Regions from separate parts of the Agrobacterium sp. K11 genome, predicted to be linked through region 1. Evidence: predicted binding sites of a transcription regulator. Region 1 holds the regulator's gene; each other region holds the start of a gene.
What was found. Region 1 encodes LexA, which represses DNA repair genes until DNA is damaged. Its sites were predicted from a motif close to TGTTCNNNNTGTGTTCNG; they were not measured.
Positions count from the first base shown of each region.

Region 2: AC5SEO_RS10390 (ATP-dependent helicase) is a predicted target of LexA. The motif match lies at 6,442-6,459, and genes of this name have one in related genera.
Region 3: AC5SEO_RS22705 (ATP-dependent helicase) is a predicted target of LexA. The motif match lies at 6,182-6,199, and genes of this name have one in related genera.
Region 4: AC5SEO_RS08445 (YifB family Mg chelatase-like AAA ATPase) is a predicted target of LexA. The motif match lies at 1,920-1,937, and genes of this name have one in related genera.

Region 1 is NZ_JCAHRB010000005.1:54,111-61,809, reverse strand. Features, by position in the region: gene AC5SEO_RS13165 (ComEC/Rec2 family competence protein) at 1-366, shown strand, start outside; gene AC5SEO_RS13160 (glutathione S-transferase family protein) at 383-1,066, opposite strand; gene lexA (transcriptional repressor LexA) at 1,506-2,228, opposite strand; gene AC5SEO_RS13150 (VOC family protein) at 2,440-3,321, shown strand; gene kdsA (3-deoxy-8-phosphooctulonate synthase) at 3,321-4,166, shown strand; gene eno (phosphopyruvate hydratase) at 4,314-5,588, shown strand; gene AC5SEO_RS13135 (FtsB family cell division protein) at 5,925-6,242, shown strand; gene pdhA (pyruvate dehydrogenase (acetyl-transferring) E1 component subunit alpha) at 6,396-7,439, shown strand; gene AC5SEO_RS13125 (pyruvate dehydrogenase complex E1 component subunit beta) at 7,457-7,699, shown strand, end outside.
Region 2 is NZ_JCAHRB010000004.1:137,397-145,095, reverse strand. Features, by position in the region: gene AC5SEO_RS10415 (DMT family transporter) at 1-272, opposite strand, end outside; gene AC5SEO_RS10410 (alpha/beta fold hydrolase) at 383-1,213, opposite strand; gene choX (choline ABC transporter substrate-binding protein) at 1,210-2,148, opposite strand; gene betI (choline-binding transcriptional repressor BetI) at 2,250-2,846, shown strand; gene AC5SEO_RS10395 (glycosyltransferase family 25 protein) at 3,010-3,822, opposite strand; gene AC5SEO_RS10390 (ATP-dependent helicase) at 3,926-6,400, opposite strand; gene AC5SEO_RS10385 (carboxymuconolactone decarboxylase family protein) at 6,502-6,912, opposite strand; gene AC5SEO_RS10380 (efflux RND transporter periplasmic adaptor subunit) at 7,138-7,699, shown strand, end outside.
Region 3 is NZ_JCAHRB010000013.1:16,267-23,965, reverse strand. Features, by position in the region: gene AC5SEO_RS22735 (carbohydrate ABC transporter permease) at 1-125, opposite strand, end outside; gene AC5SEO_RS22730 (carbohydrate ABC transporter permease) at 115-1,047, opposite strand; gene AC5SEO_RS22725 (ABC transporter substrate-binding protein) at 1,058-2,329, opposite strand; gene AC5SEO_RS22720 (FAD-dependent oxidoreductase) at 2,379-3,980, opposite strand; gene AC5SEO_RS22715 (LacI family DNA-binding transcriptional regulator) at 3,986-5,056, opposite strand; gene AC5SEO_RS22710 (carboxylesterase family protein) at 5,268-6,005, opposite strand; gene AC5SEO_RS22705 (ATP-dependent helicase) at 6,293-7,699, shown strand, end outside.
Region 4 is NZ_JCAHRB010000003.1:668,433-676,131, reverse strand. Features, by position in the region: gene AC5SEO_RS08460 (sn-glycerol-3-phosphate import ATP-binding protein UgpC) at 1-17, shown strand, start outside; gene AC5SEO_RS08455 (cupin domain-containing protein) at 128-640, shown strand; gene gshB (glutathione synthase) at 885-1,844, shown strand; gene AC5SEO_RS08445 (YifB family Mg chelatase-like AAA ATPase) at 2,030-3,562, shown strand; gene cysK (cysteine synthase A) at 3,679-4,647, opposite strand; gene AC5SEO_RS08435 (LysE family translocator) at 4,804-5,421, opposite strand; gene dut (dUTP diphosphatase) at 5,498-5,968, opposite strand; gene AC5SEO_RS08425 (peptide chain release factor 3) at 6,059-7,642, shown strand.

The sequences.
Region 1 (7,699 bases):
TGCAGGAAAGACATATGGTGCGTAGCGAGCGCCGCAAGCGGAGAGTGGATCGTCGTTCTGGACGATGGCCGCTTCGCCGGAAAAGCCTGCGATATTGCCGATATCGTCGTTGTTTCCCGCAGAACCTCTTTTTCGCAGTGCCGCTCGGGTGCACTCCTGCTCAGCCGTGACATCTTGCGGCGTCTCGGTTCTGTGGAAATAGATTTTGCTAACAAGAGGGAGGAGGGTGTGGCGAGCGGGCTGCGCGCCGCAATCGCCGGAACGGACAGGCCCTGGAGCCAGCACCGTTATTACGACTGGAAAAGCGGACGTTTCGACCGTGATCTGCCGCAGCCCATCATCCGGCTGCTGGCGGCGTCGCAATGACAGCCGCCAGCATGGATCATCGGGCCTTGGCGCGCAAATCTTCAGTCAATTCGCCGATCTCGCCAACTTCCTCTTCATGACCAGCGTCGCGCCAGCTCTCCTTCAAACCGGCCTCGTACCATTCTTGCATGGCAGGCAGGGCGAGCAGCCGGTCGCAATAGGCTTTCGCTGCTGGCGAAAGATCCGCGCTGCCATAGGTCTGGAAACGGAATGCAACCGGGCAGAAGAAAGCATCGACCGCCGTGAACTTTTGACCGGCGAGATATGGCCCGCCGAATTTTGTGAGACCCTCGCTCCACAACGCATCGATCCGCTTTATATCGGCTTTAAGCCCGGCATCGCCGCCCCTGGGTTTGACCCGAATGCCCACCGACATGGGATAGAGATTGCGCAGCGAGGAAAAGCCGGCATGCATCTCACTTGCGGCCGAACGCGACCAGGCCCTCGCATGCTTGTCGCTTGCCCAGACACCCTGGTGTCTTTCGGCAAGATATTCGACGATCGAAAGCGTTTCCCAAACCGTCATACCCTCGTCGACCAGGCAGGGCACCTTGCCCGTCGGCGAAAAGGAGGAGAAGGAGACGCCTTCGCCGAACGGAATGAGCTTTTCATCAAAGGCGATACCGAGCGTGCGCATCAATACCCACGGCCGCAGCGACCATGAAGAATAGTTCTTGTTGGCTATATAAAGATCGTACATGGCGTATCTCCCGGATATGACGCGTATTTCTACACCTGCCAAGCGTTCACGGAATATCGAAAATTATCCATGGCTCCCATAAACGCCGTTGATGAATGGTGATGTGGGGTCGCTGAGAGCGCGACTTGCGATAAGTCACCCTTTGGTGACCACTAAAACTGACTGCGCAACACGACAGAACAACGTCGCTAAAAAACAGCGGATGGGATCGCTTCGACAATTATAGCGAACAGCCCATTCGCCACCACGCCTGTAGCGAAACCGAAGCATCTTTATGGAGTAGGAACTCAGTTTAGAAAGGGCAACGCGCATAGGCTGAATGGCGCATATCCTCGTGCACCCGCAAAAGCACGCCACGTTTGGAAACAGCCAAACCCAATATAGGCGCCATCTTCACGATGACGCCTATTGTAAAGTGAATACGTTCGGTTCGATAAGATCAATGGTAGCGGCGGATCAGCCCCACCAGCTTGCCCTGAATTTTCACCCGGTCGGGCCCGAAGATACGGGTCTCATAGGCTGGGTTTGCCGCCTCGAGCGCAATGGAGGCTCCCTTGCGGCGGAAGCGCTTCAGCGTGGCTTCCTCGTCATCCACCAGAGCCACAACGATGTCCCCGGGATTGGCGGTGTTGCCGTTGCGGATGATGACTGTGTCGCCGTCGAAAATGCCGGCCTCGATCATCGAATCACCCTTGACCTCAAGAGCGTAATGTTCGCCCGTGCCAAGCATGTCTACTGGCACGGCCACATCATGGGTGTTGTTCTGGATGGCGGAAATCGGCACGCCCGCAGCGATGCGGCCCATGACCGGCACGGTGACAGCCCCGCCCAGATCATTGGCCGGCGTCTTGGGGGCAGGGGCCGGTTCCGGCGTCTTGGGCTTGCCAAGGCTGCCTTCGATAACGCTCGGCGAAAAGCCGCGCTGCGGCCTTGCACCCGGCGTATAAGCCTCGGGCAGCTTGATGACTTCCAGCGCCCGAGCTCTATTCGGTAGCCGACGAATGAATCCTCGCTCTTCGAGAGCGGTTATCAGGCGGTGGATGCCGGATTTCGAAGCAAGATCGAGTGCGTCCTTCATTTCATCGAAGGAGGGCGGCACGCCGGACTCTTTCATTCGTTCATGAATGAAGAGAAGCAATTCCTGCTGTTTGCGCGTGAGCATGAGGAAAACACCCTTTAGAATCGTAGTGGAAGTCGCGAAACAAATACAGAACGAACACTATATGTTCCATATGTGTTCTGCAATCCCCTAAAATTTCGTGAAGGTGCCATCTGTTGCTGTGATGATTTGCCTCATAGCACGCAATTGTGCTTTTGTGCGGTCGAAACCGTCCCGGCATGCTCCGGGCGGAAGGCCAGCAGGATACATTTTCATGACGAAACCCTATAGCGTTGACCATCTCGTTTTGCCCGTGGAAGTCATAGGCGTCGCCGTGAAGCGCCTCGTCAGTCTTGGCTTTACGGTTGCGCCGGAGGCTCTGCATCCTTTCGGCACCCAAAATGCCTGCGTATTTTTCGCCGATGGCACCTATCTGGAGCCGCTCGCAATTACTGATCCGGCTAAATATAATGCGTCAATAGAGAGGGGTGATGTTTTCACTGGCAGGGATGTGGCCTTCCGGCAACGGGACGGGCAGGAGGGTTTTTCGGCTCTTGTCGCCAGGACTGAAGACGCCTTGGTTGACCATGAGCGGTTTCGGGCAGCCGGCCTTTCGGCGGGCGATGTTTTCGAGTTTTCGCGGCCTGTTCGGATGCCGGATGGCTCGCAAGGCGAGGCGGCGTTCCGGCTTGCTTTTGCTGCAAGCGGGGCGGCCGCGGATTTCTTTTTGTTCAGTTGTCAACGGGTTCAAGCCCTTCCGGGCGATCGCACCATGCTGGAGCGCCACGCCAATGGTGTCACCGGCCTCAGTGAAATCGTCCTGTTTACCGGCGGCGATATGAAGGTGGCGGGCCTGATCGAGACGGTGTTTGGCTGTGAAGGCAAATGGTCTCCGGGCGGTGATATGGTTTTCGCGACCGGCAATGCCAGCATCAGATTGACCGGAAAACCGGCTTTCAGCGGGCAGGCCCTGAATGCTCAGGATGGCAACGAAGGCGGATTGCGCGGCGCGGGCATCGTCTTTTCGTCACACGATCTTGCCGTGACAGAGGCGGTGCTTGCTGCTAATGGCGTGTCCTGCGCAAAAGCGGACGGCCGTCTGGTGGTGCCCGCAGCACCCGGTCAGGGTGTTGCCTTCGCCTTCGAGGAAAAATGATGAGCGTTACGAACAATCTTAAAGTCACCGCCGGCGACGGCGCCAGCAAGGTTTCCTTCTCGAATACCGAGCGGTTTTCGCTGATTGCCGGCCCCTGCCAGATGGAAAGCCGCGAACATGCCTTCATGATCGCTGGCGTCCTGAAGGAGCTTTGCGACAAGCTGGGAATAGGGCTTGTCTACAAGTCCTCTTTCGACAAGGCGAACCGCACTTCGCTTTCCGGAAAACGCGGCATCGGCCTGGATAACGCGATGCAGGTTTTTGCCGATCTCAAGAAGGAATTCGGTTTTCCTGTTCTGACCGACATCCACACGGAAGATCAATGCGCCATCGTTTCCGAGGTGGTGGATGTGCTGCAAATCCCGGCGTTCCTTAGCCGCCAGACCGATCTTCTCGTCGCTGCCGCCAAAACCGGCCGCGTCATCAACGTCAAGAAGGGCCAGTTTCTGGCGCCCTGGGACATGAAGAACGTGCTTGCCAAGCTCAATGAGAGCGGCAATCCGAATGTGATGTTGTGCGAGCGCGGCGCGTCCTTCGGTTACAACACGCTGGTTTCCGACATGCGCTCGTTGCCGATCATGGCTTCGCTCGGCGCTCCGGTCGTGTTTGACGCCACCCATTCGGTGCAGCAGCCGGGCGGGCAGGGCGGTTCCACCGGCGGACAGCGCGAATTCGTCGAGACTTTGGCGCGTGCGGCCGTTGCGGTTGGCGTGGCTGGTCTCTTCATCGAGACCCATGAGGATCCGGACAATGCGCCGTCAGACGGCCCTAACATGGTCCACCTGAAGGACATGCCGAAACTGCTCGAAAAGCTTCTGGCTTTCGACGCGATTACGAAAGCCTGATCGGCTGACCGTTACAGCGGGCACTTTTGTGCCAATCGATTTTAATGGCGGGCGGGCTGTTTCCGCCGTCCGCCGTCATTGTAATTTCTTCGCCATCGTCTAAGACAGGCGACGGAAAATATCTGTTCCATTCCCAAGGGAGAGACCATGACTGCCATTACCGATATCATCGCGCGCGAAATTCTCGACAGCCGCGGCAATCCGACCGTTGAAGTCGACGTTTATCTCGAAGACGGCTCCATGGGCCGTGCCGCCGTTCCCTCCGGCGCCTCCACCGGCGCGCATGAGGCGGTTGAGCTGCGCGATGGCGGCAAGCGTTATCTCGGCAAGGGCGTGGAAAAGGCGGTCGAAGCCGTCAATACGGAAATCTTCGACGCGATTGGCGGTTTCGACGCTGAAAACCAGATCCAGATCGACCAGATGATGATCGCGCTCGACGGCACGCCGAACAAGTCGCGCATCGGCGCCAACGCCATCCTCGGCGTGTCGCTCGCCGTTGCGAAGGCTGCCGCTGAAGCCTCCGGCCTGCCGCTTTACCGTTATGTCGGCGGCCCGAACGCGCATCTGCTGCCGGTTCCGATGATGAACATCATCAACGGCGGCGCGCATGCCGATAACCCCATCGACTTCCAGGAATTCATGATCCTGCCGGTCGGCGCAGAAAATATTCGCGAAGCCGTGCGCATGGGCTCCGAAGTCTTCCATACGCTGAAAAAAGAACTGTCCGCACAGGGCCACAACACCAATGTCGGCGATGAGGGCGGTTTTGCACCGGGTCTCGAAAGCGCGCCGGCAGCACTCGATTTCATCATGAAGTCGATCGAAAAGGCTGGCTACCGTCCGGGCGACGACATGTTCATCGGTCTCGACTGTGCGGCGACCGAATTCTTCAAGAACGGCAATTACGTTTATGAAGGCGAAGGCAAGACCCGTTCGCCGATCGAGCAGGCCGAATACCTGGCCGAGCTCGTGGCGAAATATCCGATCATCTCCGTCGAAGACGGCATGGCTGAAGACGACTGGGATGGCTGGAAGGCGCTGACCGATCTCATTGGCAACAAGTGCCAGCTGGTGGGCGACGATCTTTTCGTCACCAACTCCGCCCGCCTTCGCGACGGTATCAAGATGGGTGTCGCCAACTCCATCCTCGTCAAGGTCAACCAGATCGGTTCGCTTTCCGAGACGCTGGACGCAGTCGAAACCGCGCACAAGGCAGGTTATACCGCCGTCATGTCGCACCGTTCGGGCGAAACGGAAGATTCCACCATCGCCGATCTCGCGGTCGCAACCAACTGCGGTCAGATCAAGACCGGCTCGCTTGCCCGTTCCGACCGGCTCGCAAAGTACAACCAGCTTATCCGCATTGAAGAAATGCTGGGCCCGCAGGCTGCTTACGCCGGCCGTTCGATCCTGCGCGGATAATCCGCGTTCGGGTTTCGCGATATGGCCCGCCGCCTGGCGGGCCAGTCTCAGGGATGGGCGGTTTATCCGCACTGCTCACTCCCGAGTTGATCCGGGGTTCAGTCAGCCCAGGTCCCTGGGTTGAAAAGACTCTTTTCACGGCGAAGACGCGCTGTGGCTTGATGCCGGATCACGCTCGGCATAACGAACTCTCTCTGATATCTTCGTCATTATTAGCCCGCCTCTGGCGGGCTTTTTTGCGTCTATCAGCCGCGCGGAATTTAAGGTCAACGGATAGTTAAACAATCCGCATTAGTCTCGAGACTCACATTATGCGTTTTAAGGCTTCTCTCCGGCATGTGGACCAGACATCATAAAAAGAGACGATTCGGCCGTTTGATCGTTCCGGCCATTACGATCGCTTTTCTTTCCTATTTCGGGTATCATTCCATCCACGGCGACTTCGGCCTTCAGGCGACGGAGCGGCTGGAGCGACAGCGTATTGCCAGAACGGCAGAGCTTGCCAAGCTGACGCAGGCGCGCGTTGCGCTGGAGCGGCAGGTCGAATTGTTGAGCGACGGTTCTCTCGAACGTGACATGATTGACGAGATTTCCCGTTATCAGTTGAATATGTCCCGTACGGACGAAATTGTCATCATGAATACCTACTTCTAATTAACCGAAATCAAGTTAATTAATGATTTGTGATTTATTCACAGCACTTTAGCGTGAATATGTGCCATGCGTTTAAAGCATTGCTGCATGGCATTTTCTTGCATATGGTACGCGCCAATCTATCCATTCAAACGGCAACTCAGGGAGGGATGAATGGCGCCGCGAAAAACCGCGTCCGTATCCGGCCGAAAGACAACGGCAAAGGCTGCAGGCGAATTCACCGGTAAGAACAGCCCGGACTTTTCGAAGGAAGAAGAGCTTCACGCCTATCGTGAGATGCTTCTCATCCGTCGCTTCGAGGAAAAAGCCGGCCAGCTTTACGGCATGGGCTTCATCGGTGGTTTCTGTCACCTCTACATCGGTCAGGAAGCCGTTGTTGTCGGCATGCAGATGTCTCAGAAGGAAGGCGATCAGGTCATCACCGCTTACCGTGACCACGGCCATATGTTGGCTCTGGGCATGAGCGCGCGTGGCGTCATGGCCGAATTGACCGGTCGCAAGGGCGGCCTGTCGAAAGGCAAGGGCGGCTCGATGCACATGTTCTCCAAGGAGAAACATTTCTACGGCGGCCACGGCATCGTCGGTGCGCAGGTTTCGCTCGGAACCGGTCTTGCCTTCGCCAATAAATATCGCGGCAACGACAATGTCTCCGTGACCTATTTCGGTGACGGCGCCGCCAACCAGGGTCAGGTCTACGAGAGCTTCAATATGGCCGCTCTCTGGAAGCTGCCGATCATCTATATCGTTGAAAACAACCGTTACGCCATGGGCACCTCGACCGCCCGCGCCACCGCACAGTCGAACTATTCGCTGCGCGGCCAGTCCTTCGGCATTCCCGGCATCCAGGTGGATGGCATGGATGTGCGCGCCGTAAAGGCCGCCGCCGATCAGGCGCTGGAACATTGCCGCTCCGGCAAGGGTCCGATCATTCTGGAAATGCTGACCTACCGTTACCGTGGTCACTCCATGTCCGACCCGGCGAAATACCGTTCGAAAGACGAAGTGCAGAAGATGCGCTCCGAACATGACCCGATTGAGCAGGTCAAGGCACGGCTTCTGGAGCAGGGCTGGGCAAGCGAAGACGAGTTGAAGGCCATCGACAAGGATGTCCGTGATATCGTCGCCGATAGCGCAGACTTCGCCCAGAACGACCCAGAGCCGGATGTATCCGAGCTCTACACCGATATTCTGCTCTGATCGGGAAAGGGAAACCCATGCCAGTAGAAATTCTTATGCCCGCCCTTTCCCCGACCATGGAGGAAGGCACGCTTTCCAAATGGCTTAAAAAGGAAGGCGACAAGGTCACTTCCGGCGACGTGATTGCCGAGATCGAGACCGACAAGGCAACCATGGAAGTGGAAGCTGTGGATGAAGGTGTTATCGGCAAGCTGCTGATCGACGCCGGCACCGAAGGCGTCAAGGTCAACACGCCGATCGCCGTTCTCATCCAGGAAGGC
Region 2 (7,699 bases), on a different contig from region 1:
ACGATGGCCGCACCAATCACCCCACCGCAATAGGCCCAGAGCGGCGCCTTCGGTTTGGCCAGCGCACCCGCCTCCGTCTTCGGGCGCATGATCGCGAGATAGATCAGCGCCGCCACCGTGCCGGTGCCGTGTGCAGTCCAGGAGGAGAAAAGTGCGTTTCCGTAATGCGCAAGCTGGCCGTTGAAATGCACCATCAATGTCAGAAGACAGCCGCTTGCGAAGGCGGCGGCAAGGTGCAACGGGTTCAGGCGGGGATGGGTCGTTTCTGTCATGGCCAGCCAAAATATGATTATTCAGCGAAGCGTTACAACATCGGCACCTGAATCGAAATCGATTTGTCAGTTGTTTCCAGAAACATGTGCAACCAGCGCACTCCATCTTCTCACTTAGCGCAGTCTGACATAACATCCGCGAAAAAATCGGCGATCAGCGTGGATACGCCCTTCGGGTTTTCCCAATGCGGATTGTGGCCATGCCCATCGAGCGTAACGGTTTGAGCCTCGGGAAAGGCGGCGGCCAATTTTCGACGATGCGACGCGCCGAAAAGGGGGTCTTCGAAACCGGCGAGGCATAGTACCGGTTTTTTTATTCTGGACGCGCTGTGATGCAGGTTTGTATCCGCAAAGCGCTCAACGACGCCATGCCAGATGGCGGCCGGCATGTTGGCGGCATCCTGTTTCATTTTCGACAAAAAATCATCGTCGACTGGCTGACTGCACGAATACCAGCCGCGCAGAAAGCCGCTATTGGGTCCGATCGGGTCCCGAAGTGCGAGAATATCTCTGGTCAACTGGCTTTCCGCGCCAAAATCCGGCTCAAGCGTTGCCGAGATGAGGGCAAGAGCCCGGATCGTGTCGCCTCGCCGGGCGGCAAGTTCGATAGTGGTCATCGCACCCATGGAGTGGCCGAGCAGAAACAGCCGTGAAATACCCAGGAGCGTTAGAAACCGATCGACCGTTTCGGCGAAATCAGCGACATGCAGGCTCTGTCCTGCCGAGGAAACACCGTGTCCGGGCAGGTCAGGGACGATGAGCCTGTATTCGCTGAAAAAAGGCTCAAGCATGGAGAAGCTGCGGCTGGTGTCCGAAAAACCATGCAGCATCAGCAGGACTGGGCCCGGACCGCCGGTGTCGATGAAAGCCAGCTGGCGACCGCGGGGCAATTCTACATATTGCTTCCGCTTCTCCCAATCATCCTGCAATATTGCTGTCACAGGCCGATCCCCGCCTTTACGGCAGTGAGACCATCCTGCTCGTCGAACGTCGATACGCCCTTCAGCCAGGCGTCCAGTCTTTGCGGCTCATCCTTGATCGCCTGCCTTGCCGCGTCTTCCGGGGACATTCCACCGTTCATGATATAGTCCATGCCCTTGTTCTCGTACTCCACGTCGAATGCGAGATTGTCGAGCAGCTTCGCCACATTCGGGCATTCCTGCAGGTAGCCTTTGCGTACCTGCGTATCGACTGTTGCAGCGCCGAAGTCGGGCCCGTAAAATTTATCGCCGCCCGTCAGGTACTTGATGTCGAATTTGCTGTTCATCGGGTGCGGCGCCCACCCCTGGAAAACAATGAAGGACTTGTTGCGGGCGAAACGGGTTACCTGCGAAAGCATGCCCTGTTCGCTGGACTCGACCACTTCCCAATTGTGCAGTCCCAGTGCCGGATCGTTGACGGCATCCAGCATCAACTGGTTGGAGCCCGGTTCGATGCCGTAGAGCTTGCTGTCGAACTTGTCCGCGAATTTTTGCAGGTCGGAGAAATCCCTGACACCGGCATCCCAGACATAGGTCGGAACCGCGAAAGTGTATTTGGCGCCTACAAGATTGGTTCGGACTTTTTCGACCGATCCGTCTTCCTTGTAAGGCTTGTAGTAGTTCACCATTGCCGGGTTCCAATAGCCCAGAAAGACGTCGAGATCCTTGCTCTTCAGGCTCGTGTAGATGACGTCGATCCCGAGTAGCTGGCTTTGCGGCTCATATCCCAGTGATTTCAACAGCGACATGGCGATGCCGGTGGTGAAAGCAAGATCGTTCCAGCCCGGCTCGGCCAGTCGCACAACCTTGCAAGTTTCAGCATCCGATGCGAGCGCGGAATTGCCGACGGTCGTCAAAACCATCGCGGCCGAAAAAACACCTGCCCATTTTTTCATTGTTCCACCTTTTTTGTCTATTGGGTCATTATACTGACCGGTGGGACAATAATTGATCTTCGCGGAAAATTTGTCAATATTGCTCACGCAAGGAGACAAAGATGCGACTGACCAAGATAAGCGATATTCGCCGGGCGGAGCTGAGGCGGGCTGCATTCGAAGTTCTTCAGCGTGAGGGAATGGCGGGTGCCACGCTTGAAAGGGTGGCGGCGCAGGCAGGCGCCTCAAAAGGCATCGTGCTGCATTATTTCGCCAACAAGCAGGAACTGTTCGAGCACGCGATGCGTGAAGCCAATGTGAAGCTGAAGGAGGCCGTGGTGGCGCGCCTCAATCGGGCGGTCAGTCCGCGTGAACGGCTCGATGCGATTATCGAGGCGAATTTCGACGAGAGCTTCTTTCAGCCCTCGATCTGCCACGCCTGGCTGTCGCTTTGCGCCGAGGTTCCGCGCGAGCCGCAGCTCGCCAGGATTCAGAAGGTGATCCATGCGCGGATGCGCTCCAATCTTTTGTCGGCTTTGGCGCATCTCGTGCCGAGGCAAGACTGCGCAACTGTCGCGCTCGGGATCACTTCGCTTATCGACGGCCTCTGGTTGCGCTCAGGATTGCAGTCCGGTGGTTTGACGCGCGAGGAGGCAATGGAGCAAATGCGGGATTACCTGTCTCACAGGTTACCGCACGCAAAAGCTGGCAATCCGTAGGGAACCAGTACGCGCGCTTCGCATTATTCCACCATGAAGAAAACGACGCGCAAACCCTTGAACCGGATGACGATTTTCGTCATTTCGATTTTCACTCTCGCAGCTGTGATCGCCGCGGTCTATCTGGTTGGGTTCACGCCCGGCGAAGTGTAGGCCAGCGCAGTCAATTGCCGGTGGGAACGGTCTTGCCCTTGCCGCGCTCCAGCGCAACGGTCAGCTTGGCAACGCCAAAGCGGAGGCTGCGCATGAGGAAACGGCTGGTTTCCAGAAAAGTGCGGTAGGGCAGTACGGTGAAGTAGCGCCAGCGGGGCAGACGGTATATCCGCAGATTGTTCTGGATCTGGCTTTCCCCGTCCGCATCCTGCGTGGCGCAGAGTGGGTAGATGAAGGCTGCCTTCAGGCCAGCGAGGTATTCCAGGTCGAAGGCAATATCGTAGGCAAGCCGCATGGGGATCAGCTTCGAGATCCATTTGCCGGCGCGGCGGTTGACGAGATATGCGCCCGAACCCTTTTCCCGCGTCAACGCAATTGCGAGTGAGCGTCCGCCAACGAGCTTGCGGAACGGAAACTTGCGACCGTTGCTGACCGTGGTCAGCCGAAGCAGATCCCAGTCGCTCCCGTTCACTATCGCCTCGTCGATTGCTTCCAGGAAATCCTTTTCGAAGACGACATCGTCTTCAAGAATGAGCGCGATATCGGCATCGCTGCCCATGAACCTGTTGGCACAGGCGACATGGCTGAGATAGCAGCCGATTTCCGGCGGCGAGGTGCGGCGGCCATGCATGAGCATGTAGGAAAGCTCGCTGAATTCCGGGATAGGATAATTCAGTTCGCGGCCATTGACGCCCTGGACCCGCTCTGCCTTCAGCCCGATGGCGTCGAGGCGTGCGTTCATGTCCTCGAGGCGCTTGGTGGCGCTGTCCATATTGATCAGGAAAACGGCAAGCTTGCGCCCGCTTTTCGGTAAAATATGCAAAGCAGTCCTCGCCCGGTTTCTGCACCCTGTTGCAACTCCTTTATTGCAACGGCGTGACGCGGGCTACGGAAAAAGCCGCGTTCATGCACTCATAGTTGTCGAATCAAACCTTTTCCACAAATCCATCCAGCACACGCTTTTGTCCGGCGCGGTCAAAATCGATGGTCAATTTGTTACCCTCGATGGCGGAGATGTTGCCATTGCCGAATTTGATATGAAAAACGCGGTCTCCGACCACGAATTTCGACGGTGTGTCGGCAACCGATTTGGCCACCAGTTCGCCGTCGATCGTGCGGGCGCGGGGCCCGCTTTCGCCATAACCAATCCGCTCGACCGCATGGCCGGAGCGTGTGCCCCAGTTATCGCGGGTCGCGTCGGACTTGTTGGCCTGGGCACGTTTCCAGCCGGGGGTGGAGTAGTTGTTGGCGAAGGGCTCCGCCTTGTCGAAACGGGACTGGCCATAACCGCCGCGTCCGCCGTAACCACCGTAATTGCTGTCGGATGCCGCGACATCCACGTGCGCTGGCGGCAGTTCATCGAGAAAACGCGAGGGCAGGGTGGATTGCCACAGACCATGGATACGCCGGTTCGATACGAACCAGATATGGCATAGCTTCTTGGCGCGGGTGATGCCGACATAGGCGAGACGACGTTCTTCCTCCAGACCGGAGCGGCCGCCTTCGTCCAGCGCCCGCTGGTGCGGGAACAGACCTTCTTCCCAACCGGGAAGGAAGACGGTGTCGAATTCCAGCCCCTTGGCGGAATGCAGCGTCATGATGGAGACGGCATCTAGATTTTCGTTCTGCTCGGCATCCATGACGAGCGCGACATGCTCGAGGAAACCGCGCAGGCTCTCGAAGGCCTCCATCGAGCGGATGAGTTCCTTCAGGTTTTCCAGCCGACCGGGTGCTTCCGCCGTCTTGTCGGCCTGCCACATGGCAGTATAGCCGCTTTCGTCCAGGATCTGCTCGGCAAGCGTGGTGTGTTCGGTGTTTTCCAGAAGCCCCTGCCAGCGGCGGAAATCCTGCACCACGTCGAACAGCGCCTTGCGCGCTTTCGGTTTCAGCTCGTCGGTCTCGATGATGTCGGTCGCTGCCGCCAGCATCGGAATGTCGCGGGCGCGGGCGTAATCATGCAGATTGCGGATGGTCGTGTCGCCCAGGCCGCGCTTGGGGGTGTTGACGATGCGCTCGAAGGCCAGATCGTCGGCCGGCTGGCAGACAAGGCGGAAATAGGCCATGGCATCGCGGATTTCGAGACGCTCATAGAAGCGCGGACCGCCGATCACGCGGTAATTGAGGCCAAGCGTGACGAAACGGTCTTCGAACTCGCGCATCTGGAAGGAGGCGCGAACGAGAATGGCCATGTCGTTCAGCTTGTGGTTCTTGCGCTGAAGCTGTTCGATTTCTTCACCGACGGCGCGGGCTTCCTCTTCGGAATCCCAGGCGGCATGCACCACGACCTTCTCATCGTCGGGGCTGCTGCGCTCGGTGAACAGGGTCTTGCCGAGACGCCCTTCATTATGGGCGATCAGATGGCCGGCGGTGCCGAGAATATGCTCGGTGGAGCGGTAGTTGCGCTCCAGCTTGATGACCTTGGCACCGGGAAAATCCTTGTCGAAGCGCAGGATGTTGTCCACTTCGGCGCCGCGCCAGCCATAGATCGACTGGTCGTCGTCGCCGACGCAGCAGACGTTTTGCGGCTCGCCTTTGGGGCGCTGGGCAAGAAGCCTGAGCCACATATATTGCGCCGTATTGGTGTCCTGATACTCGTCCACCAGAATGTAGCGGAATTTCTGGTGGTACTCCTTCAGAATATCGGGATTGCGGCGGAAGATGCTGATGGGGTGCAGCAGAAGATCGCCGAAATCGCAGGCGTTCAGCGTTTTCAGCCGGTTCTGATAGGTCGTGTAAAGTTCGCGGCCCTTGCCATTGGCAAAGGCGCGGGAATCGCCCTCGGGAATATCCGGCGGCGTCAGCCCCTTGTTCTTCCAGCCGTCAATCATTCCGGCGAATTGTTTGGCCGGCCAGCGCTTGTCATCAAGACCTTCGGCCTGGATAAGCTGTTTGATCAGCCGCACCACATCGTCGGTGTCGAGAATGGTGAAATCAGACTTCAGGCCGATGAGTTCGGCATGGCGACGCAAGAGCTTGACACCGATGGAGTGGAAAGTGCCGAGCCAAGGCATGCCCTCAACCGCGCCGCCGACCAGAACGCCAATGCGTTCCTTCATCTCGCGGGCGGCCTTGTTGGTGAAGGTCACGGCCAGAATCTGGCTGGGATAGGCGCGTCCGGTCGCCAGAATATGGGCGATGCGGGTGGTCAGAACGCGGGTCTTGCCGGTGCCGGCGCCCGCAAGCACCAGAACAGCGCCGTCCAGTGTCTCCACGGCCTCGCGCTGCTCCGGGTTGAGGCCGGAAAGATAGTCGGGCGTGGGCCGGGCCTGATCGCGTGCCGCCATGGCGCGCGCGGCAATGCCAAGCCCGCCGGCGTTGCCTGCATCGGCATTGTTCGTCGCCTTGCGAGGCGCCTCAGGTTCTTCGTCGAAGAACGGCATATCGTCAAAACTGTTGCTCATGCGGCCCAATGTAGTGATTCGGGATATAAAGGCTAGAACCGTGTTCTGCTTTTATTCCGGTATCATCCGTCAAAACGCCTATTCCAAGACGTTTTTTCATGTCAGGCCCGCCTGTCGGCATCAAAAGCCGCGTCCACCGGCAATTGCAGCGCCACGGCCAGTTGGTTGGTCTTGGCGGCAAGCGCGATGACCCGCATGAGATCGGCATGCTGTTCGCCCGTCATGCCCTTGGCTTTTGCAGCCGCGGTATGGGAGTGGGCGCAGTAGGAGCAGCCATTGGTGACGGAAACGGCGATATAAAGCATTTCCTTCACCAGCGGATCGAGCGCTGAAGGTGTGGCCATCACCGCCTTGACCTCGGCCCAGGTCTTTTCCAGAAGATCGGGGTCGAAGGCGAGGTAGAGCCACATATTGTTGATGAAATCCGATTTCCGCGTTGTGCGGATATCGTCGAACACAGCCTTGACGCGCGGGTTGGCTTCGGCATTTTCGGCTTTCGTTACGGTGCTCATGCATTCCTCCGGTCATGGCTATTTCAGCTGCAGATTACCGTATTGGCGAATGTTTGCGACAGAAATGGCCGTCAGTGCGCTTTCGACGACAATTCATCACAAATTACAATTATGTAAGGAACGGATTTGTGCGTTGCCTTCGTTAGGGCATGCGGGAATACTTCTACCGTTCCGAAAAGCTCTTTTCGGGGCGGGTTTATGCTGTGCGGATAATCGGAGAATTGTATGCGGGTGTGGAAACAGGTGGGTGTCAGTCTTGCTGTAGCGGGAGCAGGACTCTGTCTTTGGGGGTTTTATTCACCCGAAGCGCGGAATCTGCTCGCGGGTATCGGCATCGGCAAAACACCTGTTGGCGCGGTCGAGGTTGCCGCATCCGGTGCCAGAACACCCGGTTCGTCATCCGGCCAAAATGCCGGCGCCGCACGCCGCGATGGCAATGCGACCCTGGTGGCGATGGCCCCGGTCAAGAAGGGCACGGTCAATGACAGGCTGAACGCCATCGGCAGTGGCGAGGCCATCCAGTCGGTCGTCGTCATGCCGCAGACATCAGGCACGCTTTCGGAAATCCGCATTTCATCCGGCGCCCGCGTCGTAAAGGGGCAGGTGCTCGCGCGGCTCGATGACGAGGAGCAGGTGATCGAGCGGGACAAGGCGCAGGTTGCGCTACGCAGCGCCGTCGAAAAATCGAGTTCCTACAGTAACCTGAAATCCGTATCCCGCCTTGATGTGCTGGACGCGCAGATTGCCGAGGAAGCCGCCAAGCTTGCACTGAGCACCGCCGAGCTGA
Region 3 (7,699 bases), on a different contig from region 1:
ATGTCGCTGATGGGCTTGATGGACGAGGTAACCATCCACCAGGTTGGAAAGACGAAGGGGACAAGCAGCACGCACAGCAACCCGTAGAGCGCCACCTGCATGCGGGGGGAAAGGTCAGCTTTCATAAAAGACGATCCTCTTGCGCATCTGCCACTGGGCAAAGGTCAGCACGGCAACGATCAGAAACAGCAGGATGGACAGCGTCGAGCCGTAACCGAAGAAATGGAACTGGAAGGCCTGCTGATAGAGGTAGTAGACCAGCACCGTGGTCGACAGACCCGGCCCGCCCTGGGTCAAAACCGCGATCTGAGCAAAAACCTGTAACGAGCCGACAATGGTGATGATCGAGGTCAACAGGATCGTCGGGCTGATCAGCGGCAGGGTGATGCGACGGAACTGTTTGAAGGCTGGCGCACCGTCGATGCGGGCGGCCTCGTAGAGTTCCTTCGGCACGCCCTGAAGTGCCGCCAGGAACAGGATCATGTTGAGCCCGACATTCTTGAAGACCTGTACGACGATGACCGAAATCATCGCTGTCGTCTCCTCGCGCAGCCAGTTGGGGCCTTCGATGCCGACCATCAGCAACATGCCGTTGATGCCGCCGTTCTTCTGCAGCAGGAAACCCCAGACGATCGTCCAGGCAACCAGAGACACGACGACGGGCGAGAAGAACAGCGTTCTGAATATCGCAATGCCGGCAAGCTTCTGGTTGAGCAGCACGGCAAGCAGCAGCGCCAGCGACAGGTTGAACACGACGAGGCCGGCTGAGAATATCCCGGTCGCGCCCAGCACCTCCAGAAGATTGCCGTCTTCGATGAGCATCCGGTAGTTCTGCGCACCGGTATAGGTGAAGGTATTGGCGAGCACGTTCCACTCATGCAGCGAATACCAGAACACTAGCCCGAGCGGGATCAGCACGAAGATGATGATCCCGATCAGCTGCGGGGCGATGAACAGAAAGCCAGCGAGACTGTCGCGCCGCGCGATGGTCCAGAACGCCGATGCAGGGCGATGCCGGGGACGGGTAATCTCCTGCGCGACAGCCATGGCTTTCTCCTCAGCGCTTCAGGAGCGGCGCGATCTGGCCGCAGATTTTTTGAAGCGCTCCCGCGACATCGGCCTCCGGCCGCCATACCGCATCGAGGTTTGAGCGCACGATCTGCTGTATCTGGGCAAAGCCGGTGTGGCCGGGCATGACCTTGCCCGTGGCGATGCCTGATATGACGACCTTTTCGATCTGTTCCTGGCTGAGCAGCGGATTGGTTTTTTTCAACACCTCCGCATTCAACAGCGACTTGCGCGCCGAGGGGAAGAACTGGCTGAGCTTTGCCGAATTTTCCGGATTGGTCATGTAAGCAACGAATTCGGCCGCCGTCTGCGCATTCTTGCCGGACTGCATGACGCCGATGCCGGCCTGTCCGATCAGCGCGTATTCACCGGCAGGTCCCTTTGGCAGCGGCACGAGGTCCCAGCCGAAAGGCTTGTCCTTCGGCAAAAGCGAGGCCCGGCTGATCTGGGTAATGGTCATCGCGGCATTACCGGCAAAGAAATCGACCGTCTCGCCGGGGCCGGGCATGGCCTTCTTGCTGAAGATGGCGTCATGGATGAACGACACCGCATCCGCCATCGGCTTTTCCGACATGGTGCAGGTTGCGCCATCCGCGCTCCAGGGCGATGCGCCCCAACCGTTCCACACGGAGGTCAGATATTGCCAGCTCTGGTAATTGAAGTCGCGGACGACAAGCCCGCCCTTGCCGGATTTCGAGACCGCCGAGGCGGTCGCGATGGCGTTTTCCCAGGTCCATTCGCCGGCAGCGATCATCTCCGCCGGCGTCTTTGCACCTGCGGCCTTGATGAGATCATTGTTGACGAAGACTGCAAAGGGCGAGGTCGAGAACGGATAGGCGAAGAGCTTTCCGTCCTGCGACCAGCGTTCCATGGCCCCGGCGCTGACTTCGTCGAGATTGTAACCCTGTGCGGCCTTCAGCGTGTCGGTGAGCGGATAAAGCGCTCCTGATTTGACGAAATCATAGGCCGAGGTCTCGAAAATCCAGGCCATGTCAGGGGCGTTGCCGCCCGCAATCTGGGTCGTCAACGCAGTGGTATAGGTGTCGAAAGGCAGGGACTCATAGGTCACGCTGACATTCGGATGGTCCTTTTTGAAGCCGGCTGCGATGTCGTTGAACAGCTTTAGATGCGCCTCGTTGGCACTCCAGATCGTCATGCGCAGCTTGACCGCATCCTGTGCCGCCGCTGCCCCTGCCAGAGCAAACGAGCCGATAAGGGCCAGCGCGCAGGCCGTGGTTTGCATTTTCCAATGACTATTCATTCCCAGTCCTCCTCCAAAGATGGGTTCGATCGAACGACAGTCCGCCGTCCTAATAGGCCGCGATATCCGGCCAGCGTATTTCGATGCCTTCGCGGGTCAGCGCCGTCTGGAAGGCATGAAGATGGTCATCGTCTTCCTGCACCTGATGCGGTGTGAGACCTTTTTCCAGGCAATAGGCCGCCAGCATTCCAGCCACTTCGCCGATATTCCATTCGACTGGATGCAGGCGGTAGCAGCCATTGGTGATATGCGTCGTGCCGATGTTCTTGCCCGCCGGAATAAGGTTCTTCACGCGCTCGGGTATGAGTGCGCCAAGCGGAATCTCGAACGGGCAGGAAGGCACATCGATATAGTTGTCGCCACCGGTCGATGGGTGCAGATCGATGCGGTACATGCCGATGCCGATGCTGTCGCGATAGCGGACAGCCCCCCTGTCACCGCGAACCGTGTAGGAAAGATCCTGTTCGACGATGCGCGTGACCGGCTTGATGCGGCGGCTTTCCCGGATATAGGGCGCCATGGCAAGGCCGTGTTCGGTGCCGGTAATATCGCCTCTGAGACGCAGGCCGCGAAAACCCTGTCCGCCATCAAGGCGCGGCGCTTCGGTCTGCAACCAGTAAAACACCGAATAGGAAAGTTCGGCCGCCGCTTTCAGATGCCGCGTCTTTTCTTCTTCCGACACATCGATGATGGTGCCGTCCATATAGTCGATCATCGGCCAGTTCACGAGGCAGATGTCGGATTTATAAAAACCTGGCGCAAAGTTCTTGCGTGCCGCGATGCGACGGAAAATCCAGAGGTTTTCATCGCCACCGCCCTTGCGCTGGTCGGCATCGACCAGCAACGGATCGTCGTCCGGATTGGGCGTGAAGGAGCGGGTCGTGTGTTCCAGCGTGCGCGGATGCGGCGCGGTGAAACCGAGCATCGGCCCACCCCAGAAATGCGGCTGGTACTTGCGCCAGTAGTCGTAATTATCGGGCTTGTCGATCGTCTGATCGCCGTCGACATGATCGATTGCAAAGCAGATCGACACCGCCTGCACATTATCAGGCTGGGCGCTGGCCGGCGCACTGGGCTCACCCGTGTCCGATTGCGCCTCGAACCCCTTGGCATATTCCGTGCCCGTCATCGGCAACAGATCGCCAAGCTCGGTGGCATCAAGAATGTAGTCGGCGGAAATGACGATCTCCGCTCCGCTGTCGCGATGCCGCACGGTGATCGCGCGGACCCTATCGCCGTCCACATCAGCAGCAACCGGCCGATAGGGCTTGAGCACCGTCAGCCGGTCGGCACCGATATAGGGCATAAGCATGCTTTCCATCACCGCAAGGCTGACGCGCGGCTCGGCGCAGATGCGGCTGACCCAGCCGCCACCCGGATTGAGGTCACTCCAGGAGCGGGCGCCTTCCGTCAAAGGATAATGGTCGCGGTAATATTGGCGCACGCCGTTGCGTAGTGCGCGATAAGAGCGGGTGATACCGAACTGCTCGACCCAGCTATGTTCGTCCGATGGCACGGCCTGGCTGGTCAGCTGACCGCCGATCCAGTCATATTCCTCGGTCATGATCACGCGCTTTCCGGCGCGTGCGGCACCGAGGGCCGCCGCCACGCCGCCTAGGCCACCACCGACCACAAGAATGTCTGCTTGCATCTCTTTCACGTCGTCTCATCCGTTTTGTTGACTGGGGACTTATCTGGGGAGGCCACTGGAGCCGGCCCCAATGTTTCACCCTTGACGGGTTGGCACTTGAGCAGAATTTGACTTCCCGGGCTGCCGGTCTCGATGCGGTTCACCAGCATTGAAGTCGCCTGCCGGCCCATCTCTTCACGGGGAATTTCATAGGATGTGAAACGCACCGGGCTGCGGCCGGCACGAATATGGCTGCCAAGCACGACCATCGAAAACACGTCGGGCACCCCAATTCCGCGCTCCCGTGCCAAAGTCTCGACGCGCACCGCATCCGCCAATTCTATAAAAAATGCCACCGTCGCGCCGCTTTCGATGATCGCGTCGAGGATCTTTTCGGCAGGCCGGTTTACCGCTTTTATGTGCAAGGCAAGTGTCGCCGCCGTGCCGAGCGCATCACTGAAACCCCGCCAGCGGTCGGCAATCGATTCCGCCGGACCCGCAGGGCCGATATAGGCGAGTTTGGAATGCCCGAGCATCATGGCATCTTCAACAAGCTGCCGTGTGCCCGCGGCATAGTCGCCGCCAACATAGGGCACGGGCCCGCCAGCATCGTCGCGTCGGCCGATCGCCACGAATGGATAATCTTCCGAGACCAGCCGGGTAAGCTCCTTGCGGTCGAATTCACGGCCCAGGACCAGGCAGCCATCGGCGATCCGGAGCCTGTTGCCCTCGGAAAAAATCTTGCGGTTGTTGCCGACGCCGGCACTGGTCAGCAGCAAAAGATCGTACGCCTGCTGCTGCGCCTCTTCCTCGATACCCAACAAGAACGGCGTGAAGAAGTCCGCCTGTGCGCTTGGAAAGGCAGGCTCGTAGGTGAAGACGCCGAGGATGCGATTAAGCCCCTTGGCCATGCGGCGCGCGATCGGGTCCGCGACATAACCCGTCTTGCGAATGACCGCCTGTACGCGTTCGCGTGTTTCAGCCGGGATACGCGCAATCGCGGTCGGCGCGCCGTTCAGAACAAGCGATACTGTTGCCTGACTGACGCCGGCAAGCTTCGCAATATCGTTCTGAGTAAGCCGTTTATGGCTGGTCACGCAATGCCCTCCCCGACACTCGTTGACTGCTAATACGTATTATCTGTTAATGCGTATTAGCACGACTTCCCTACTCTGTGTCAAGAGGCGAAAGACACGCTTGCGGAGAGATGTTTTGACGAAGGCTTATGAGGCGGCCAGCCCGGACTTATGACGGCCGCGCTGGGTTGTGGGCTTCCATACCAGCGGTAAAACGGTGCCCGCTGGGGGTTCAGGGTGCCGAAGGCGTCTTTGCGTCTGCAAGCTTTTGCTGGAGAAGCCAGGTCCACATCGCCTCATCGCCGAGCACTTTTGCCTCCACCTCTTCATGGTTCGTATCTTCAAAAACCGTCAGCCGCACATTGCGTTTCAGTTCCTGGAGACGCTGAACAAGCACAACAGTATCGGACAAAGGAATCACCTCGTCCCTTGAGCCGTGAAAGGCCCAGAATGCTGTCTTTTCATTGGTGCGGTTGAGGTAATGGCGGATGCCGCCACCGGCAATTGGGACGACTGCAGCAAAAGTTTGTGGAAACTGCTCGGCCATTGACCAGGCGCCGAACCCTCCCCGGCTATATCCAATCAGGTAGATACGGCTGCGGTCCACCCGATGATCCGCCACAACGGAAGCCAGGACGCTTTCGACGCGCTCGATCGGATAAAGCAGTTCCTCATTCGGATTTTGTGGCGAAAACACCATGAAAGGAAAATCACGGCCCCCTTCGATCAATTTTGGCAGACCGCTGCGGCGCAGCTTTTCGACGTCGCTCCCGCCCTGATCGCCGCCATGCAGCCAGACCACGAGAGGATAGGTTTTGTCCGAACCGGCATAGTCTTTGGGCGTATAAAGCAGATAATTGATATCCGACGCGATCGTGGCGTCAGACCTCATGGCCTTCTGCTCGGCAAAGGCAAATGTCGATGTGGCCAGTGCCGCAACAGCGATCAGGCATAGTTTCAGATGCTTCATGCTTTTGTCCTCCCAACAAACACGTCTTCCAAGACGCGACTGGTGAACTCATCAGCCGTCGGGTTGGTTCAGTGGTTTGAAAAGCATGCCGGTCAACACGCCATGCGGAACCCGATTGAGGCTGCGAATATCGATCAACCAGGTTTGTCCACCGCAGTGTGGAGGAAAGAGACATGCGTTCATTATTTGTTCTGGCCTGCTGTTTGAGTTTTTGCTAATCATTGCAACAAGAGTGCTTTTGAAAAATGCCGTCGTCGTGCGGATAGGCAAATATCAAGGATGCAGGCATGGCGGTTGCCTATCTGGACAAACTGAACGAGCAGCAACGCAAGGCCGTGGAACATGGCGTTGGGCCTTCAGGCGGACACACGGCGGGACCTTTGCTGATTATCGCCGGTGCCGGTTCCGGCAAGACCAATACGCTGGCGCACCGGGTGGCGCATCTGATCGTCAATGGCGCCGATCCTCGCCGCATCCTGCTGATGACGTTTTCACGGCGTGCCGCCTCTGAAATGTCGCGTCGTGTCGAGCGTATCTGCAAGCAGGTCATCGGCGCTAACGCCGGAGCCCTCACCGATGCGATGGCCTGGTCCGGCACGTTTCACGGGATCGGCGCGCGCCTCTTGCGAATCTATGCGGAACAGATTGGACTGGACGTGGATTTCACGATCCACGACCGCGAAGACAGCGCTGATCTGATGAACCTTGCCCGACACGAACTGGGTTTCTCCAAGACCGAGAGCCGTTTTCCGACAAAGGGCACCTGCCTTGCGATCTATTCGCGCGCCGTCAATTCACAAACGCCGCTGAAAGAAATCCTGCGCCAGCACTATCCATGGGTGTCCAGCTGGGAAGAAGAACTCAAGCAATTATTCGCCGCCTATGTCGAGGCCAAGCAGGCCCAGAACGTTCTCGATTACGACGATCTTCTGCTCTACTGGGCCCAGATGGTCAGCGATCCCGACCTTGCAGGCGATATCGGCAATCGTTTCGACCACGTGATGGTCGACGAATATCAGGATACCAACCGGCTGCAGGCCGCGGTGCTGATGGCACTGAAGCCGGGCGGTCGCGGGTTGACCGTGGTGGGTGACGATGCCCAGTCGATCTATTCGTTCCGGGCAGCAACGGTGCGCAATATCCTTGATTTTCCGGCATCTTTCAGCCCGGCTGCCGATATTATCACCCTTGATCGCAACTATCGCTCGACACAGCCGATACTGGCTGCCGCCAATGGTGTCATCGACCTTGCCCGTGAGCGGTTCACGAAAAACCTCTGGACCGAACGACAGTCGCTCGAGCGGCCAAAGCTCGTGACAGTAAAAAGCGAAACCGAGCAGGCGAACTTCATTATTGACCAGGTGCTGGCCAATCGTGAGACCGGCATGACGCTGAAGCAACAGGCCGTGCTGTTTCGCACCTCCAGTCACAGCGGGCCGCTTGAAGTTGAACTTACACGCCGCAATATTCCCTTCGTCAAATTTGGCGGCCTGAAGTTTCTCGACAGTGCCCATGTAAAGGACATGCTGGCGGTATTGCGGTTCGCGCAAAACCCGCGTGACCGCGTCGCCGGTTTCAGGCTACTTCAGATGCTGCCGGGTATCGGGCCGAAGAAAGCCGGCAATATTCTCGATACGATTGCGGCAGATCCTGAACCTCTGCTCGCCCTAGCCGAAATTCCGCCGCCACCCAAA
Region 4 (7,699 bases), on a different contig from region 1:
AGCTGGCAACGGCCTGAGTGGACGATAAGAAATCGGCGCGATGACTAAAATTGCGCCGATTGTCAAAACCGCTTCGTTACGATCCCGATGATAGAAGATCTCCAATATTTCACGGGGGTTTTCTAATATGCCTTTAAAGATGATGTTCGCGGCGGCTGCGACCATGGCGATCCGCACAGTGCCGATATTGCCGGCCTCTATGCGCCGGACAAAAGACGAGGGCGTGGTTAGCGCGTCCTGCACCGATTTGCGGCTGCAGCCGGCCCCCATCAACCCCGACTGGATCATTTCCGGCGATCCTCAGGCGCGTGCGGCGGATCATTCCAGAAGCGGAGACCGCGCGTCCAGCACAGCCATGTGGGATTGTACGGCGGGCGAGTTCCGCTGGTTCTTCGGTTGGGACGAGACCGTCTATATCCTTGAGGGTGAGGTGCATGTGACGGCGGAAGACGGCACAGTCAGTATCCTGCGGGTGGGTGACGTCGCTTATTTCCGCGCGGGAACATGGGCCACCTGGCGGGTGGATGAGTATGTCCGCAAGGTTGCCTTCATGCGCCGCCCTTTCCCCACGGCGCTGGCTCTGGCCTACCGGGTCAAGAACAAGCTGTTTGCCGGTCGTTCCTACAAGCTGGCGGCCTGAACTGGTAAAACACTCCGTCAGGTGGGGCTCTGCGCAGCGCCACCTGCGGAATTCTGAAGGTTCAATAAAACTCACAAAAAGCACCCCTCGCAGCAGTTGCGTTTGAATGGTCGCTGCCCTACATCTTCATGGTTTTCTGAAGCATTTCCGGGTCTCTTCCGGTCCTGCGGGGAATCGCGAACAGACGAGGCAATGGGCACGGCGGAACCGCGAAGCGTCCGCATGCTGCAAGAGGAAGATGCGCATGGCGAAGATCAAGAACGTCGCGATCCAGATGGATCATGTCTCCGGCATCAATATCGCCGGCGACTCCACCTTCGCCATGAGCCTTGAGGCGCAGGCACGTGGATACCGGCTGTTTCACTATACGCCCGAACGCCTCTCCATGCGCGATGGCAAAATCTACGCGACCGTCGAACAGATGGAACTGCGCGATATCAAGGGCGACCATTTTTCGCTCTCGGAGCCGGAGCGGGTCGATCTCTCGACCATGGATGTCATTCATCTGCGCCAGGATCCGCCATTCGACATGGCCTACATCACCTCGACCCATTTGCTCGAGCGCATTCATCCCAAAACGCTTGTTGTCAACGATCCCGCCTGGGTCCGCAACTCGCCGGAAAAGATTTTCGTCACCGAATTCGCCGATCTGATGCCGAAGACGCTGATCACCAAGGATGTCTCTGAAATTGCCCGCTTCCGCAATGAAATGGGCGATATCATCCTCAAGCCGCTTTATGGCAATGGTGGCGCAGGCGTCTTCCATTCCGCGCGGGACGACCGCAATTTCTCATCGCTGCTGGAAATGTTCGGTCAGATGTTCCGCGAACCCTATATCGCCCAGGAATACTTGCCGGATGTTCGCAAGGGCGACAAGCGTATCCTTCTGGTGGATGGCGAGCCCGTGGGCGCGATCAATCGCGTGCCGGCGGAAAATGATGCCCGCTCCAACATGCATGCCGGCGGCCGCCCGGAGCCAACGGAACTCACCGCGCGTGAGAAGGAAATCTGCCGCCGCATCGGCCCCGCCCTGCGCGAGCGCGGTTTCCTGTTCGTTGGCATCGATGTGATCGGCGATTACCTCACGGAAATCAACGTCACCTCACCGACAGGCATTCGTGAAGTGCAGAAATTCGGCGGTGCCGATGTGGCGAGCCTGTTGTGGGATGCGATCGAGAAAAAGCGCGAAGCACAGGAGTTCTGAGGCAATTTCCTCGCCACCTGCGTTTGTTCCGCGTGCACAACTCTATACAACTGAAATACACCGTTCGCGCGAAATTGTTCGCTTAATGTTCTTGTTTTATTCTTTGCTCTGTGGCAGGTTACTTGAGAGTGGCCGCCATCGGGGCATAATGCTTTGATGTTGTGGCCGGTTTGCGGGGGCAGGCCATGGTGGCACGGGTCAATACGGTTGCATTTCAGGGAATAGAGGGTGTGCCGGTCGAGGTGCAGGTGATGGTCGCACCCGGAAAGGTCGGCATCCAGATCGTCGGCCTGCCGGACAAGGCGGTGGCGGAAAGCCGGGAGCGGGTGCAGGCCGCGCTCCATGCCTCCGGTCTGGCGCTGCCGGCAAAAAAAGTCACGGTCAATCTTGCGCCTGCGGATTTGCCCAAGGAAGGATCGCATTTCGATCTTCCGATCGCTTTGGGTCTCATGGCCGCGTTGGGAGCGATCCCGGCGGAAGCGCTCGGGCAATATGTGGTTCTCGGCGAGCTCAATCTCGATGGCACCATCGGCACGGTTTCGGGCGCTCTGCCCGCGGCCATCGGTGCCAATGCGCTCGGGAAGGGTTTGATTTGCCCGGCTGATAGCGGGCCGGAAGCAGCCTGGGCCGGGGCTGGCATCGATATTCTCGCCCCACGCAGCCTTATTGCGCTTGCCAACCATTTTCGCGGCACCCAGCTTCTCTCCCGCCCGATGCCCGCCATCCGCGCCAATCCGGTCAATTTGCCGGATCTGGCCGATATCAAGGGGCAGGAGACGGCCCGGCGCGCGTTGGAAGTGGCAGCGGCCGGTGGCCATAATCTGCTGATGGTTGGCCCGCCCGGCTCCGGTAAATCCATGCTCGCTGCGCGCTTGCCCTCAATTCTGCCACCGCTCGAGGCTGCGGAATTGCTGGAAGTGTCCATGGTCCACTCCATCGCCGGCCAATTGTCCGGCGGCAAGCTGTCGGACCGCAGACCGTTTCGCACGCCACACCATTCCGCCACCATGGCCGCGCTTATCGGCGGAGGGCTGCATGCCAAGCCGGGTGAGGCTTCACTTGCCCACCACGGCGTTCTTTTCCTCGATGAGTTCCCGGAATTTGCGCCTCAGGTGCTGGATGCGCTGCGCCAGCCGCTGGAAACGGGCGAATGCATCGTTGCCCGTGCCAATCACCGCGTCACTTATCCGGCGGAAATCCAGCTTGTCGCTGCGATGAACCCCTGCCGGTGCGGCAGAGCGGGGGAGCCGGGTTTCACTTGCGCCAGAGGGCCACGTTGCATGACAGATTATCAGGCCCGCATTTCCGGCCCGCTGATGGATCGCATCGATATTCGCATCGACGTTCCCGCCGTCTCCGCCACTGACCTCATCCGTCCCATGACTGCCGAACCGAGTTCGGTGGTGGCCGCCCGTGTCGCTCGCGCCCGCCTTGCGCAGCAGGAGCGTTATGCGGCGGCGGGCTCTTCAGGCATTCGCACCAACGCTCGCTGCACGACAACGCTGATCGAAAAATATGCGGAGCCCGATGCTTCCGGGCTGCAGTTGCTGCGCGATGCTGCCGAACAGTTGAAGTTCTCCGCACGCGGTTATCATCGCATTCTCAAGGTAGCCCGCACATTGGCTGATTTGGACGGCAAACAAACTGTCGGACGTATACATGTGGCCGAAGCCATTTCATACCGCATTGCCGGTGAAAGACTGACGGCGGCGGCATAAGCGGCCTTCCTTCGCCCTTTACCGGCTAAAACAATTGTGCCGCTGGCGGATGGCCGGCGGCACAATCGGTCATTGCGGTCAGGCGCGCGTTTGCGGCCTGACCGAAGAGGAACGGCTTAAAGCCCAAGCCCTTCGAAAAGGGCGGTCGAAAGGTAACGTTCCGCGAAGGAGGGAATGATGACGACGATATTCTTGCCGGCATTTTCCTCACGTGCGCCGACCTTGATCGCCGCTGCGAGTGCCGCGCCCGAGGAGATGCCGACGGGTACGCCTTCCAGCTTCGCCACCAGACGGGCGATTTCAAAAGCGTCGTCATTGGTCACGGTGACGATTTCGTCATAGATTCCAGTGTCGAGGATCGCGGGTGCAAAACCGGCGCCGATGCCCTGGATCTTGTGCGGACCGGGGTTGCCACCGGAAAGAACCGGGCTGTCGGCTGGCTCGACGGCAATGACCTTCACCTCCGGCTTGCGGGATTTCAGCACCTGGCCCGTACCGGTGATAGTGCCACCCGTACCGATGCCCGAAACAAAAATATCGACAGCACCCTCGGTGTCGTTCCAGATTTCTTCCGCTGTCGTCTTGCGATGAATATCCGGGTTTGCGGGGTTTTCGAACTGCTGGGGAATAATCGCGTCTGGCAGGGTTTCGGCCAGTTCCTGCGCCTTGGCGATGGCGCCCTTCATGCCCTTCGGGCCTTCGGTCAACACCAGTTCCGCGCCCAGCAAGGCCAGCATTTTCCGGCGTTCGACCGACATCGTTTCCGGCATGGTCAAGATCAGCTTGTAACCCTTGGCGGCGGCGGCAAAGGCTAGCGCAATGCCCGTGTTGCCGGAGGTCGGCTCAACCAGCGTCGTTTTGCCGGGGGTGATCTTGCCCTGGGCTTCCAGCGCTTCGATCATGGCAACGCCAATGCGGTCTTTCACGGAGGCGATGGGGTTGAAGAACTCCAGCTTGGCGAGAAGATTGGCCTTCACGCCCTTTTCCCTCGCCAGCTTGTCCAGCCGCACGATCGGCGTATCGCCGATTGTTTCGGTGATGGAGGAATAGACGCGTCCGCGTCCGGGCTTTCTGGCTTCGGGCATGATGCTCTCCTGTATGAAGGCCACACGATGTGTGGCCGCAAGATTTCAGCGGCAGAATAGGAGCAATAGTCTTGTCAGGCCAGCGAACGTTCATCCTAATATCGTCTGATTATCGGAAAAAATTCACGATAAATCAGGCAAATGCACGAAATCGTTTCAGGTGCTGCGGATCGCGATCATGGTCGCCGTTCCCGCCAGAATTCCCGCCGCGGTGCGGTTGAGGATCGTCAACGCACTTGGCCGTTTCAGGAGGTTGCGCGCCTTGGCGGCAAGCAGGATGTAAGGCAGGAGAACGGCCATCAATACGATGAAGGTCAGCGCCAGAAGTGTCGCATATTCCGATGGGCCGATCATACGGATGTCGATCAGCGTCGGCACCAGCGCCACATAAAACAGCATGGTTTTTGGATTGCCCAGCGTGATCAGCAGGCCGGACAGAAACGACATGGGAATGCTGGTGCTTTTTTTCGCCTTCAGGTCCTGTGGCAAGAGGCCGGCGGTCCAGAGCTTCCATGCGATATAGAGAAGATAGGCTGCGCCGGCAAACTTCAGGACCATGAAGGCCTCCTGAAAAGTCTGCGCCACGAAGGCGAGGCCGAGGATCACGCCGGTCAGGTAGATCATGTCGCCCAGCACCAGCCCGAGGCCCATGAAGAAGGTTTCCCGAAACCCCGATCCAAGCGCGCGCGCCACGATCGCCGTCATGCCGGGGCCAGGGATGGCAGCGGCGATGAAGAGTGCGGTGGCATAGGCAAGAAGGGTCGTCAGCGTCATGGTCATTTTCCCCGAAAATCCGCCAGATCAATAGCGAAAATCAGGGGTGAAAACAATCGCCCATAAAGGGGGCTGGTCAAAGCCCCGTGGAGCCGAAACCACCGGCACCGCGTGACGTCTCGGATGTTTCGGCCACTTCGCTGACTGCCACCTGCGTAACTGGTGCAATCACCATCTGTGCGATGCGCATGCCGCGCTCGATGACAAAATCGGCTTGCCCCAGATTGGCGAGAATGACCTTCACTTCGCCGCGATAGTCGCTGTCCACCGTGCCGGGGGAATTGAGGCAGGTGATGCCGTTCTTGATGGCGAGGCCGGAGCGCGGACGGATTTGCGCCTCATAGCCTTGCGGAACCTCGAAGACGAAACCGGTCGGCACCAGCGCCCGTTCGCCCGGCTGCAAAGTCAGCGGTTCATCGGCCGGCACTGCGGCGCGCAGGTCCATTCCGGCGGCGCCACGGGTTTCATAGGAAGGCAATTCGAGGTCTGCGCCATTGGCGAGACGCACAAGCCGGAGGAGGGGTCGATTATCATTTTGAACGGTCATGCGGCATTAGTTTGCCGAGATCGCGGCAAGGTCAATTGCAAATGCGGGCCTGAAACGCTAGATACCCCGCAATTCCACAGGATTTGTCAGATGGCCGAAACACTTGCCGAGGCGGTCTCCCGCCGCCGCACCTTTGCTATTATTGCGCACCCGGACGCGGGTAAGACCACGCTTACGGAAAAACTGCTGCTATTCGGCGGAGCGATCCAGCTTGCCGGTGAGGTGAAGGCGAAGAAGGATCGCATCCAGACCCGTTCGGACTGGATGAAGATCGAGCGCGAGCGCGGCATTTCGGTCGTCACTTCGGTCATGACCTTCGAATATAACGACCGCGTCTTCAACATCCTCGATACGCCCGGCCACGAAGACTTTGCCGATGACACCTACCGCACGCTGACGGCGGTGGATGCGGCGATCATGGTCATCGATGCCGCCAAGGGTATCGAGCCGCGCACGCTGAAGCTTTTCGAAGTTTGCCGCATGCGCGATATTCCGATCATCACCTTCATCAACAAGATGGACCGCGAAAGCCGCGATCCCTTCGAGATTCTGGACGAGGTCGAGGAAAAGCTGGCGCTCGATACCGCGCCGATCACCTGGCCGGTCGGCCGGGCGAAGAGCTTCTGTGGCGCTTACAATCTTGCTGAAAACACCTTTCGTGGCAACGACACGCAGGTGGATGGCCTTTCGGTCAACGGCCCTCAGGCTGTCGCCGATCGTCTGCCGGAAAATGAGCGCAAGGTCTTTATCGAGGAAACGGAACTGGCTCTGGAAGCCTGCCGCCCCTTCGACCGTCAGGCGTTCCTGGAAGGTCACATGACGCCGGTATTCTTCGGTTCGGCGCTGCGCAATTTCGGTGTGCGCGACCTCATCAATGCGCTGGGTGATTTCGCCCCGCCGCCGCGCGATCAGGTGGCGGATACCCGCACCGTGCATGCGGCGGAAGACAAGATGACGGCCTTCGTGTTCAAGATTCAGGCCAATATGGATCCCAACCATCGCGACCGCATCGCCTTTGCCCGCATCTGCTCCGGCAAGCTGGAGCGCGGCATGAAGGCGCGGCTGTCGCGCACCGGCAAGCTCATGGGGCTGACCGCACCGCAATTCTTCTTCGCGTCACAGCGCCAGCTGGCCGATACCGCCTTTGCAGGCGATGTGGTCGGCATTCCCAATCACGGCACGCTGCGCATCGGTGATACGCTGACCGAGGGTGAAAACCTCGTATTCCAGGGCGTGCCGAACTTCTCGCCGGAAATCCTGCGCCGCGTGCGCTTGGAAGACGCGATGAAGGCGAAGAAGCTGAAGGAAGCTTTGCAGCAGATGGCGGAAGAAGGTGTCGTGCAGCTCTTTTCACCAGAAGACGGCTCGCCCGCCATCGTCGGCGTTGTCGGCGCGCTGCAGCTCGATGTGTTGAAGGAACGGCTGATGGGCGAATATGGCCTGCCGGTCTCGTTTGAAATGTCTCGCTTTTCCGTCTGCCGCTGGATCTCGTCCGATCAGCCGGCGGAAATGGACAAGTTCCTCAACGTCAAGCGCGGCGATATCGCTCGCGATCTGGATGGCGATCCGGTGTTTCTGGCGCAGGATGCCTTCTCGCTGCGGTATGAATCCGAGCGGTTTCCGGCGATCAAGATGGTCGCGATCAAGGAATATCACGTTGCCAAGGCGGCGTGATATCAGCCGGATTGCACTTTGAATGCCAAGGGCTTAGTTTCCCGGTTAAACGGGAAA